Regions from separate parts of the Aquamicrobium ahrensii genome, predicted to be linked through region 3. Evidence: riboswitches for the same ligand, from Rfam matches in the RefSeq annotation. Region 3 holds a riboswitch; each other region holds the start of a gene.
The links. Region 3 has a riboswitch for cobalamin ahead of ABID44_RS13875 (TonB-dependent receptor). Riboswitches for the same ligand answer to the same signal wherever they lie in the genome.

Region 1 (4,141 bases), on a different contig from region 3:
GCGGTTCCTTGCGAGCCTTCCGCGTCCTCACCCCTATGTTCGACCAACCCGGAGGCATCAATTGAGTGAAGCGATCAGGGAGGTTCTGGACTGGCTGAATGGCCGGCCCGACATCCAGAGCCTGAGGGCCGCGGTCTGCGACCTGAATGGCATCATGCGGGGCAAGCGCATTCCCGTCGATCAGGCGGTCAAGGCCCTGCAAGGCAAGCTGCGCATGCCCTATTCGGTATGCGGTGTCGACATATGGGGCGAAGACATCGTCGGCAACAAGCTGGTGTTCTCGACCGGCGACGCCGACGGCATCTGCCACTGGACCGGGCGCGGCATCCTGCCGATGGAATGGACCGCGCACCCCACCGCCCTCGTTCCCCTCTGGCTGTCCGACGAAAGCGGCGCGCCTTTCCTTGGCGATCCGCGCCAGGTGCTGGCCCGCATCCTCGACCGCTACAAGGCGCTAAACCTCACGCCGGTGGTCGCCACCGAACTGGAATTCTATCTGGTCGATCCGAAGCCGGCGCGGCCGCGCGGACCGGTCTCGCCGGTCACCGGCCGTCGGCTCGATTCCGACGCCGCCCTTTCCATCGACGAGATCGACGATTTCGAAGGTTTCATGCACGATGTCTATGAAGCCTGCCGGGCGCAGGACATTCCGGTCGATTCGGCGATCGCGGAAAACGGCGTCGGCCAGTTCGAGATCAACCTCAACCATGTCGATGACGCGCTGCGCGCCGCGGACGACGCCATCCTGTTCAAGCGCACGGTGAAGGGCATCGCCCGCCAGCACGGTTTCATCGCTTCCTTCATGGCGAAGCCCTATGGAAAACGTTCGGGCAGCGGGCTGCATGTCCATTTCAGTCTCCAGGACAAGGACGGCGCCAACGTCTTCGACGACGGGACCGTGCGAGGCTCCGACACTTTACGGCATGCAGTGGGCGGATTGCTCGCCGCGATGGCGGAGAGCACGCTGGTGTTCGCGCCCCATTTCAACTCGTACCGCCGCCTGCGTCCGAATTCCCATGCGCCGACCGCAGTGGCCTGGGGCTACGAAAACCGCATGGTGGCTATCCGCATTCCGGGCGGCCCTTCCTCGGCGCGCCGCATCGAACATCGCGTCGCCGGGGCCGACGCCAATCCATATCTTGTGCTGGCCGCGATTCTCGGGGCAGCGCTTATCGGCATCGAAAAGAAGCTGAATCCCGGCGAGCCGGCGACGACAGACGTTTATGAACGCAACCTGCCCAAGTTGCCGCCTGACTGGGCCTCGGCCATCGCCAGTTTCGAAAGCGGCAACCTCGTCGCCGAGATATTCCCCGACGCGTTGCGAGGCTGGCTGGTCGCGTGCAAAAGGCAGGAACTCGAAACCTTTGCGCTGCGAGTCAATAATTTCGAGTTCGAGACCTATCTGGAAGCGGTCTGATCCCGCGCGTCGGCGCAACGGCCGCCGCCCGCACTCCCTGTGTCTATCTTGCGCCGGGTGTTCCGCCCGGCGCCAAAATGCTTCAGCATGGCTGAGGCGACCGAAGCCGCTCGATCATTCCCGCGCCAACATTCATGCACAGGCAGCCTTTGGATAGCGTGGATAAAATCACCCTGCCATTATAATTTCCACGCTAGCTGTTGACAGAAAAAAGCACCCTGATACTAAATGTAGTTGCCATGGTTCCTTTCTGAATCCTTATGGTTCGGCAAGGCTAAGAGGGAAGCCGGTGCCCTTCCGGGGAATTCCGGCGCTGCCCCCGCAACTGTAAACGGTGAGTCGCTGTCTCTTTCGTGTCACTGGCGCCAGAAGCGCCGGGAAGGCCCGACGGCGACGATGATCCGTGAGCCAGGAGACCTGCCCTGACGATGCACGAAACTCGGGCGGGGTGTCCCGGAGGTGCGCCTGCCCGCGCGGCCTGAACCGCGCTTTCCGGCATGCGTCGCCTTCAACGTCCCCGTCCACAGCGCCACGGGGACAAGATGCCGGCGACCACTGCACTCCAGACAAACGGGACCGATGCGGTTCCACCATCCATCGACACCGAAGTCCGCACCCCGACCGAGCCGGGCTACCGCATCATCCGCCGCAACGGATCGGTCACGCCCTTCGATCCGACCAAGATCACCGTTGCGCTGACCAAGGCGTTTCTGGCCGTGGAGGGTTCGGTGGCGGCCGGCTCGCGCCGCGTGCATGACGTGGTCAAGGATCTGACGGAACAGGTCGTGTCTAACCTCATGCGCCGCGTTGGCGAGGGGCGCACCTTCCACATCGAGGACGTGCAGGATCAGGTCGAGCTGGCGCTGATGCGTTCGGAGCACCACAAGGTCGCCCGCGCCTATGTGCTTTATCGCGAGGAGCGCACCCGCGAGCGGGCGGCCGCCAGGGCGTCCACAATCGAGACGGCGGCGCCTTCGCTCCACGTCACCCTCGCCAATGGCGAAAAGGCGGCGCTGGACGAAGACCGCTTCCGCCGCATCGTCGAGGAAGCCTGCGAGGGACTGGAGGCGGTGTCGCCGCAGACGATCCTGACCGAAGCGCTGCGCAACCTCTATGACGGCATCACCGAGGACGAACTGTCGCTGGCGCCGATCCTCGCCTCGCGCACGCTGGTCGAGACCGAACCGAATTACAGCTTCGTTTCCGCCCGCCTGCTGCTCGACCGGCTGCGCCACGAGGCGCTGAGCTTCGTGACCGGCCGCTCCGAGCAGGCCACGCAGGCCGACATGGCCGGGCGCTACGCCACCTATTTCCCCGAATTCATCAGGACCGGCATCGAGGCCGAGCTGATCGACCCCGAACTCGGCCGCTACGACCTGAAGCGCATCGGCGCGGCGCTCAAACCGGAGCGCGACCTGAATTTCCAGTATCTCGGCCTGCAAACCCTCTACGATCGCTATTTCCTGCACACCAAAGGCAAGCGCTTTGAGCTGCCGCAGGCCTTCTTCATGCGCGTCGCCATGGGGCTCGCCATACGCGAGATCGACCGCGAGGCGCGCGCCATCGAGTTCTACAATCTGTTGTCGTCCTTCGACTTCATGTGCTCGACGCCGACCCTGTTCAATTCCGGCACGCTGCGGCCACAGCTCTCGTCCTGCTTCCTCACCACCATCGGCGACGATCTCGAAGCCATCTTCAAGGGTGTCCGGGACAACGCGCTGCTCGCCAAATATTCCGGCGGCCTCGGCAACGACTGGACGCCGGTGCGCGGCCTCGGCGCCCACATCAAGGGCACCAATGGCGAGAGCCAGGGCGTCGTGCCTTTCCTCAAGGTGGCCAACGATACGGCCATCGCCGTCAATCAGGGCGGTAAGCGCAAGGGCGCGGTCTGCGCCTATCTGGAAACATGGCACGTCGACATCGAGGAATTCCTCGATCTGCGCAAGAATACCGGCGACGACCGCCGCCGCACGCACGACATGAACACCGCCAACTGGGTGCCGGACCTTTTCATGGAGCGCGTCGCCGCCGACGGCGAATGGACGCTGTTCTCGCCCGACGAGGTGGTCGACCTGCACGACCTTTACGGCGCAGCCTTCCGCAAGGCCTACGAAGCTTATGAGGAAAAGGCGGCGGCCGGCGGCGTCAGGGTGTATCGCAAGGTGCGGGCGCTCGACCTGTGGCGCAAGATGCTGACCATGCTGTTCGAGACCGGGCATCCGTGGATCACCTTCAAGGACCCCTGCAACATCCGCTCGCCGCAAGGCCATGTCGGCGTGGTGCATTCGTCGAACCTGTGTACGGAAATCACCCTCAACACATCGAAGGACGAGGTGGCCGTGTGCAATCTCGGCTCCGTCAACCTCGCCAACCACGTGGCGCAAAAGGGTCTCGACCTCGACCGTCTGGCGCAAACAGTCGCCACGGCGATGCGCATGCTCGACAACGTCATCGACATCAACTTCTACACAATCCCCGAAGCGCGCGCCTCGAACCTGCGCCACCGCCCGGTCGGCCTCGGCCTGATGGGCTTCCAGGACGCGCTGCAGGCGCTGCGCATCCCTTATGCCTCCGAGGCGGCTATCGAGTTCGCCGATCGTTCGATGGAGGCGATCAGCTATCACGCCATTTCAGCGTCGGTGGAACTCGCCGCCGAGCGCGGCCGCTATCCGAGCTTCGAGGGTTCGCTGTGGTCGAAGGGCATTTTGCCGCTCGATTCCATCC
Region 2 (4,141 bases), on a different contig from region 3:
GCGCTCTGTCCCTTCTGTTCCTCGGATGCGGATTGGCCGGACGACATCATCGTGGTCTATCTCGACCGGGCGCAGACCTTCGAGCAGGCCAACGGCATCATCGAGGTTTCGGGCAAGCTCGAGGTCGGCTCCTGGACCGACCCCGAGACCGGTTTCGTCAGCCTGCTGCGCATCGTCGGCGCTGATTTCCGGAGGGTCTGAACGTGCTGGCGCTTTCCGTCGACGGCCTGCAGGTGCGCTATCCGGGATTGCCGGTTCCGGCGCTCGATCTGCCTTCGCTCAGCCTCGCTGCGGGCGAAACGGCGGCGCTTGTCGGCCCCTCGGGTTCTGGCAAGACGACCTTCATCAACATCGTCACCGGCATGGAGCGGGCCGGCTCGGGGCGCGTTGCATGGAATGACGAAAACATTGCCGGATTGCCGGAAGGCGGGCGCGACCGCTGGCGTGCCCGCAATGTGGGTCTCGTCATGCAGGACTTTCATCTCTTTCCCGGTCTGTCCGCCGAGGCGAATGTGCTGCTGCCCCAGCGCCTGTCGCACCTGCGCCTGCCGGCGGGGATGCAGCCGCGGGCCCGGGAATTGCTCGCAAGGGTGGGGATCGAGCGTCCGGAGCAGCTTGTCGGCACCATGTCGCGCGGTCAGATGCAGCGCGTGGCGGTTGCCCGCTCGCTGGTCGGCAGGCCCGGCCTGATCGTGGCCGACGAGCCGACCGCCAGCCTCGATGCCGAATCCGGCGCTGCCGTCGCCAACCTGCTGGTCGAACTGGCACAGGAGGCCGGCTCGACGCTGATCGTTGCCAGCCATGACGGCAGGCTTATCGAACGCATGGGCCGCACCTTGCGGCTGGAGAACGGCCGCCTGGCGGCCTGAGCGGAGAAAGAAGTGTTCCATTTCATTCTTGCCGACCTTCGCCGCAACTGGATCGGCGCGCTGATCCTCGCCCTGCTGATCGCGCTGGCGACGGCGCTCGGCGTATCCGTCACGCTGCAGGAGCGCGCATTGCGGCTGGGCAGCGCGCGTGCCGCGGCCGCCTTCGATCTGGTCGTCGGCGCTGCGGGTTCGGAAACGCAGCTCATCCTGTCGTCGATCTTTCTGCAACCCGCACCGCTGCCGCTGCTGCCGCCTGAAACGCTGGCTGCGCTTCGGGCCGATCCGCGCGTGGAAAATGCCGTTCCCGTCGGCTTCGGCGATTTCGTGGCCGGTTATCCGATCGTGGGCACGACCTCCGACGCGGTTGAGATGCTTGGCGGGCTGGGCGAGGGCGAAGGGTTCAGCCACATGGGCGACGCCATCGTCGGCGCGCAGGTCAGCCGCGCCATCGGCGACAGCTTCCATCCCTTCCACGGGGCGGTCGGCGAAGCCGGCGAGGTGCACTCGCATGTGGAGTACCGGGTGGTCGGCCGCATGGCGCCTACGGGAACGCCGTGGGACCGGGCCATCCTCGTGCCGATCCAGTCGGTGTGGGCCACCCACGCCAATCACGATCACGATCATGGTCATGAGCCGGAGCAGACGGCAGGGCTGGCCGCTGTGGCCAGCGTTCCCCACGATCATGGCCATGACCACGGCCCGGGCTTCGCCGGCGAAGCGGTCGATGAATCCGAATTGCTGCACACTGACAATCCCGGGGTGCCTGCGATTCTCGTGAAGCCGAAGAGCATTGCCGACGCCTACAATCTGCGCCAGCAGTACCGCACGGAAACCACACTGGCCGTCTTTCCCGGTGAAGTGCTGACAAGGCTTTACGGCACCCTGGGCGACGCCCGCCGTATCCTCGGCTTCGTGGCGATGGGCGCGCAGGCGCTGGTCGGGGCGGCGATCCTTATGGTGGTGGCCGTTCACGTGCTCCAGCGCCGCCGCCAGATCGGCGCGCTGAGGGCCTTCGGCGCACCGCGCCCGGTGGTGATGGGCATGGTCTGGACGGAGGTCTTCATCCTTGTCGCGGCCGGTGTGATCTGCGGGTTCGCCATCGGCTATGCGATCGTGCGGGCCATATCCGGCTATCTGGCCAGAAACAGCGGCGTGGCCATGCCGGTGGAGTTCCAGGCGGCGGACCTGTGGACGCTGCTCTTCCTGCTCGTTGCCTGCGCGGCAGCGACCCTGCTTCCCGCGCTCATCGCTTATCGCCAGACCCCGGCGCAGGCGTTGCGATCCTGATAGGAAAAATCCGAAAAGATCAGATCACGATATAAACATTTCTTTATGTGATATTGACAGCGGTGACTGAAACCACGACACTGCGCCTCGTCGTGGTTCTTCGGGGTATTTTACGCCCTGAAGCTAAGAGGGAAGCCGGTGCCTTTGAAAGGAAAGCCGGCGCTGCCCCCGCAACTGTAGGCGGAGAGCCTGCGTCCATCCATGTCACTGGGGTGAAAGCCCCGGGAAGACGGGCGCAGGCGATGACCCGTGAGCCAGGAGACCTGCCATGACAGAAAACGTCCACGGGCGGGGTGTCCCGATGGCCGCGGTGCGTCTGCTTTCCCGGCGGGCGACGACGGCTGTTCTGGTCACCACGCTCCAACCATCGGGGTTATGGAATGGCTATCTCGACAGTTCCCGTCGCAACGCTTGGCGTGCCGCGTATCGGCCGCCGTCGCGAACTCAAGTTCGCTCTCGAAAACTACTGGGCTGGCAAGGATACCGCCGAATCGCTGCTTGAAACGGCAAAGCGCCTGCGCGCCGAAAACTGGCGCCAGCAACGCGACAAGGGGGTGACGCGCATCCCCTCGAACGATTTCTCGCTCTACGACCATGTGCTCGACACGGCCGTCATGATCGGGGCGATCCCTCAGCGCTACGGCTGGACGGGCGGCGAGGTGCCGCTCGACACCTATTTCGCCATGGCGCGGGGCAGCCAGGGCGATGCGGGTTGCGGCCATCCGGGCCATGTCCACAGCACCTCTGCGCTGGAAATGACCAAGTGGTTCGACACCAACTATCACTACATGGTGCCGGAACTTGCGCCCGAACAGCAGTTCGTGCTTGCCACCGCCAAGCCTGTCGACCATTTCCTTGAAGCGAAGGAACTGGGCATCCACACCCGCCCGGTCATCCTCGGGCCTGTCACGTTCCTCCGGCTCGCCAAATCGCGCGGCGAGGAGTTCGACCTGTTGTCGCTGCTGCCCAAGCTGCTGCCGGTCTATTCGGAACTGCTCGGCCGTCTGTACAAGGCCGGCGCCGACTGGGTGCAGATCGACGAGCCGTGCCTTGTCCTCGATCTCGATGACGGTGAGCGTGCCGCGCTGGAAACGGCTTATCGCCATTTCTCCGAGGAGGTGCCAGCGCTCGGCATCATGCTCGCCACCTATTTCGGCGCGCTCGGTGACAATCTGGACCTCGCCCTGTCGCTGCCGGTCTCGGGCCTGCATATCGATCTGGTGCGCGCGCCGGAGCAGCTTGAGCAGGTGGCACGGCTGGCGCCGAAGAATCTGGTGCTGTCGCTCGGGCTGATCGATGGTCGTAACGTCTGGCGTGCCGACCTCACCGCCGCACTCGATTACCTGAAGCCGCTGGTCTGCGGCTGGCCGCTCGACCGCATCGAGATCGCCCCGTCCTGCTCGCTTCTGCATGTGCCGGTCGATCTGGAGCTGGAGACCGCGCTCGATGCGGAACTGAAGTCGTGGCTCGCCTTCGCCACGCAAAAGCTCGATGAGCTCGTGCTTCTGGGTCGGGCATTGTCCGGGGGGCGCGGCGAGGTTGCCGAAGCGCTTCAGGCCAGCGCCGATGCCATCGCCTCGCGCCGCAAATCGCTCCGCGTCCACGATCCGCTGGTCGAGGGCAGGCTGGCCGCTGTGGATGACGCCATGGCACGCCGCAAGAGCGCCTTTGCCGAACGACGCCGCAAGCAGGGCGAGAAGCTGAACCTGCCGAGCTTCCCCACCACCACCATCGGTTCCTTCCCCCAGACGGCCGAGGTGCGCAAGGCCCGCTCCGCCCATGCGAAGGGCGAACTCAGCTTTGCCGATTACGAAGCCTTCCTGCGCAAGCAGACCGAGGCCGCCATTCGCTGGCAGGAGGAAATCGGGCTCGACGTGCTGGTTCACGGCGAGTTCGAGCGCAACGACATGGTGCAGTATTTCGGCGAGCACCTTTCGGGCTTCGCCTTCACGCAGGCCGGCTGGGTGCAGAGCTACGGCTCGCGC
Region 3 (4,141 bases):
TGATGCAACGCCGCTGCCGCATTCATTTGCTGGAGCGCATCGTAGAAGTCCCTGGTCCAGTCAATGACGCGCAGCGCCACCGCAACGGATCCCAGCTCCAGCACGAGCACCAGACCATAAAGCAGAAGCGTCGCCCTGCCGCCCCGGCCGCTGGTGCACAGTTTCAGTATCCGCAATACATGACGGATTATCTCAATCATCGGCGACTTCCGCTTTCGGCACAGTCATCAGGCAGCCAGGCATGCAAACCGCCACAAAGGACGGCTTGGCTCCCGCTCCATCTCATTGTTCCCGCTGCATTTCCGGGCGCAAAACCGTTTCACGCTTTCGATGGAAATGCTCTAGAAGCGCACTGTCGCGCCCAGCTTGAAGGTGCGACCCGGCGCAATCTGGGCTTCCAGCGGCCTTGCCCCCGCCGTCGCCGCGCTGGCGGGAACCACATCATATCCGTAGAGGCTGTTTCTGAAGTAACGTGTATCGAACATGTTCTGGATACCCGCGTTCAGTTCCAGATTGCTCCGCGGGTTCCAGTTCACATAGGCGTCGAACACGGCATAAGCCCCCGGCAGGAAGGCGTTCGGGCTGGAACGACGGGTCACCGCCGCACCGAAAATACCTGACACCTCTGCTTCCAGATTCCAGTCGGCCATGAAGTGACGCAGGCCGAGCGTCGCCGTCAGCGGCGCCGCCCCGTCAAAGGGTGTCCTGTTCGCCCCCGCCACTTTCTGTATGCCATATTGATAGGAGATCGCGGCCGATGCCCACCAGTCGGTGTGGAACTCGTATTCGCCTGCGAACTCGATGCCCCACAGCTTCACATCCTCGACATTGTCGTAGGTCCATACATTGGGCCGCGTCGGGTCAAGGTTCATAGGTCCGCGGATGAAGTCCTGATAATCGGCATAGAATATGCCGGCGCTGAAGCTTCCGCGGTCGAGCAGGCCTCTGATGCCCAGTTCGTAGTTCTTGACCGATTCCGGTTTCAGATGGGGGTTTGGCAGAACGATGCCCCCAATGAACGGATCGTTGGCCGACACGAACATCTGCTGTGAAGTGGGCATTTTGAAGCCTTCGCCATAGGAGGCGTAGACTGAGTAACTATCATCCAGTTCGTAGATCAGTCCGAGCTTTTTGATAAGTCTGGTGTTGCTTGTCACCTCAGGTTCGTTGCCTGGAAGCGGATTGTACTCCGTGTCGGCGGTAGGATCGATTCTATAGGTCGCAAAGCGCAGGCCGGGGGTGATTTTCAGCCGCCCATCCAGCAGTTCCATCTCGTCCTGGACATAGAAATCCGCTCGACGGGTCTTCACCTCGGGGAAATTGTAGCCCTGATTGGTCTGGATGGTCGTAGCGTCAGTGTCGGATCGATGGACGATGTTATAGCCGTCATAGGAGGAATCAGTCAGGTCCCCGTCGAAGCCGTAGATCAGCTTGTGCGAAACACCGCCTGTCTCGAAGCGACTGGTCAGCTGCAAATCCGCCTCAAGAAATGCTTCGCCATAGTTGCGCACAGGCGTGTAGGTGTCGGTGCGCGTGGCGAAGATGCGGGTCTGAGTGCCGGACGTGTCGCGCTTTTGCGGCGAATAGGACAGCTGCCACTTGATTTCGTCGACCAACGGAGTGTTCAGCGTCCATTTGTGCTCCAGCGCAAGGCGCACGCGTTGCATGTCGAGTTCACGCGGATAGCTGGCGCTTGAATAACCGCTGGAAGCAGCAAAAGCGTCCCACACCTGATCGACTTCGGTGTGACGCTTGAAGAATTCTCCCGTTAGTCGGAATTCGTGGTCCTCGGGGGTCCAGATGAGCTTGCCGAGCGCATTCCAGGCGTAGGTATCGGCATCGAACAGTTTGTCGCAGCCGAAATAACTCGGGCGCGGACATCCCCAGATGCCACCATCAGCGCGGGCATTTCTCAGGCGTGGTTCATGTGCCGAAAGGTGACCGAAACTCGCCAGCATCTGGAAGTCGCCCTGCTCGGCAGCTGCTGTGAACTGCTTGCGGAAGCTGCCGTCAAAACTGTCATAGGCGCTCTTGATTTCGCCTGCCCAGGGCTTTTCGCCGCCCGCCAGAAGATCCCGCGGATCACGCGTGCGAAATGAAACGACGCCGCCCAGCGCATCTGCGCCCCAAAGCACGGAAGATGGCCCTCGAACGATCTCCACCGCTTGCATATTGAAGGGGTCGACAAAATCGCGGCTGCCATAAATTGTCTGTTCCTGCACCCGCGCGCCGTCAACCAGTATCTGGACGCGGTTACCTCCCACGCCCCGAATGCTGAAGGCGCCGAGCTGGCCATAGGGGTTGTTGAGCGAGGTTTCGCGGTCGACGCTCAGGCCTGGTAGGTAGCGCACCATATCCTCGATGTCGCGAACCGCCCTTCTGTCGAGCTGCTCGCCGGTGAGCACCGTTACGTTCTGTGCGACATTGAACAGTTCATGCGGGCCGCGCTGGGCGGTGACGGTGATGCGCTCCAGAAGAATGGCTTCCTCCGGCGTCAGCAGGGGAGATTGCGGTTTTTCAATATCCTCCGTGCTCTGTTCGGTTCTGGCTTGGCCGAAAGCATGATCCGGCCCTCCAGCGGCGATGATCGCCGCCCCAAGCCCGAGCAGGGCGCCGAAGCTTCGTCCGTACCGGACGACGCGGTTTGCAGTGAAATATGTGAAGACAGCCATTGCTCCCCCTCTCTTTTTACAACGGGGGCTTGCAAGACTAGCGCCGCATCAGGCGGTTTTCGCGCCCAAATGCTGCACATTCCAGTGGTACACCCCGCCCACCGAACTTCCACGGTCAGGCAGGTCTCCTGGCTCACGGGTCGTTGCGCACCGTCTGTCTTCCCGGCAAAGCCAGTGACAATAAGTGACGGCGCACTCTCCGCTTACAGTTGCGGGGCAGCTCCGGCTTTCCACCGGATTCCCTCTTAGCTTTCGCTACCGGACGTAGACGAAAGAACCATAACCGCACCCTCGATAGCACGGACTGTCCACAAGTCAATTACCGCCAGGCCCTTTGCATAAGCCATGGCTCGACTCCGAGGATGCCCACCAATCGGGAGCTTGGCTGCACGTAAGGGGAGGGCTCTTTGAAGGTCGGATCGCCTGCTCACAGGCCGGCCGGACACCTCACATTGCTCGCCTTCCGAATGGGCCGAAACAGGCCCCTGCTGCGGGGGCGGACCCGCCAAAGCAGGTGGCTCGAAACCTGCGATCACCCGCAATATGGTCGTCTTGCCGCAACCAGACGCCTCAGGCAGGGAAGATGAAGGAGCCGGACGGAAAATCCAGGCTCCCTTCGTCGAGGGCGACATGACAGTACGATTGCGGGAGCAACTCGCAAAACCGACATGCACGCAGAACCCGGTTTCGCCTGCTGCAGGGATTTCAAATGGCTGCGCTTGGCGCACAACTGGAGGCATAGCCGGAAAAGGCGGTGGCGAGATCTGATCCCTGAACACCCGTTCCGAGGAGGAGCGACAGCAGCAGCCGCGCTTTGAGGCTTCCGATGTCGCCGCCGTGAATGAGCCCGCGAGACAGGAGGTCGATTTCCGAACCGCCGAAATTGTAGGTGGCCCTGAATACCGGACCGGCGGCCACCCGCGTGCTGAGCACGACCGGAATTTTTTGCGCCAGTTCCGCCAGTGGGTCCACCAACACATCGGGAACGTGCCCCGCGCCCATGGCCTCCACCACGAGGCCGGCATAGCCGAGGTCCGGCAGCTGGCGCAGCGCGCGGCCGTCATCTCCGAGGCAGGCTGTCACCAGCGCCACCGGCATGCCCGGCTGCGCCAGGCCCCCGGCGATCGGAGCCTTTCTCGCCGGGCGCATGTGAAGGTGCACCCGCCCCTCGACGACGTGGCCAATCGGGCCGCTCCCCATGGATTCAAATGCTGAAGGCAGGAAGGTGCTGACCTTCTGCACCCGGCGCGCGGCGTGAATTGCGTCGTTGAGAACGACCACCGTTCCAAGGCCTGCGGCCTGCGGGTCTGCTGCAACTATGGTCGCCGCCAGCAGGTTCGCAGGTCCGTCCGCCCCCGGCGCTTCCGCGCCGCGCATCGCCCCCACCACAACCACCGGCCGTTCGCTTTGCACCAGCAGGTCAAGCACAAACGCCGTTTCCTCGATCGTGTCCGTGCCCTGAACGACAA

Region 1: linked by a shared signal. The riboswitch ahead of ABID44_RS03700 (ribonucleoside-diphosphate reductase subunit alpha) and the one ahead of ABID44_RS13875 (TonB-dependent receptor) in region 3 are both predicted to bind cobalamin.
Region 2: linked by a shared signal. The riboswitch ahead of metE (5-methyltetrahydropteroyltriglutamate--homocysteine S-methyltransferase) and the one ahead of ABID44_RS13875 (TonB-dependent receptor) in region 3 are both predicted to bind cobalamin.

What each region holds. Positions count from the first base shown of each region.
Region 1 covers NZ_JBEPMN010000002.1:171,356-175,496, reverse strand. Annotated here, with positions in the region: gene ABID44_RS03705 (glutamine synthetase family protein) at 62-1,417, shown strand; cobalamin riboswitch at 1,641-1,856, shown strand; gene ABID44_RS03700 (ribonucleoside-diphosphate reductase subunit alpha) at 1,960-4,141, shown strand, end outside.
Region 2 covers NZ_JBEPMN010000002.1:161,369-165,509, forward strand. Annotated here, with positions in the region: gene ABID44_RS03660 (hypothetical protein) at 1-201, shown strand, start outside; gene ABID44_RS03665 (ABC transporter ATP-binding protein) at 204-869, shown strand; gene ABID44_RS03670 (ABC transporter permease) at 882-2,156, shown strand; cobalamin riboswitch at 2,233-2,441, shown strand; gene metE (5-methyltetrahydropteroyltriglutamate--homocysteine S-methyltransferase) at 2,537-4,141, shown strand, end outside.
Region 3 covers NZ_JBEPMN010000011.1:91,765-95,905, reverse strand. Annotated here, with positions in the region: gene ABID44_RS13880 (ABC transporter ATP-binding protein/permease) at 1-200, opposite strand, end outside; gene ABID44_RS13875 (TonB-dependent receptor) at 342-2,672, opposite strand; cobalamin riboswitch at 2,775-2,969, opposite strand; gene ABID44_RS13870 (asparaginase) at 3,378-4,141, opposite strand, start outside.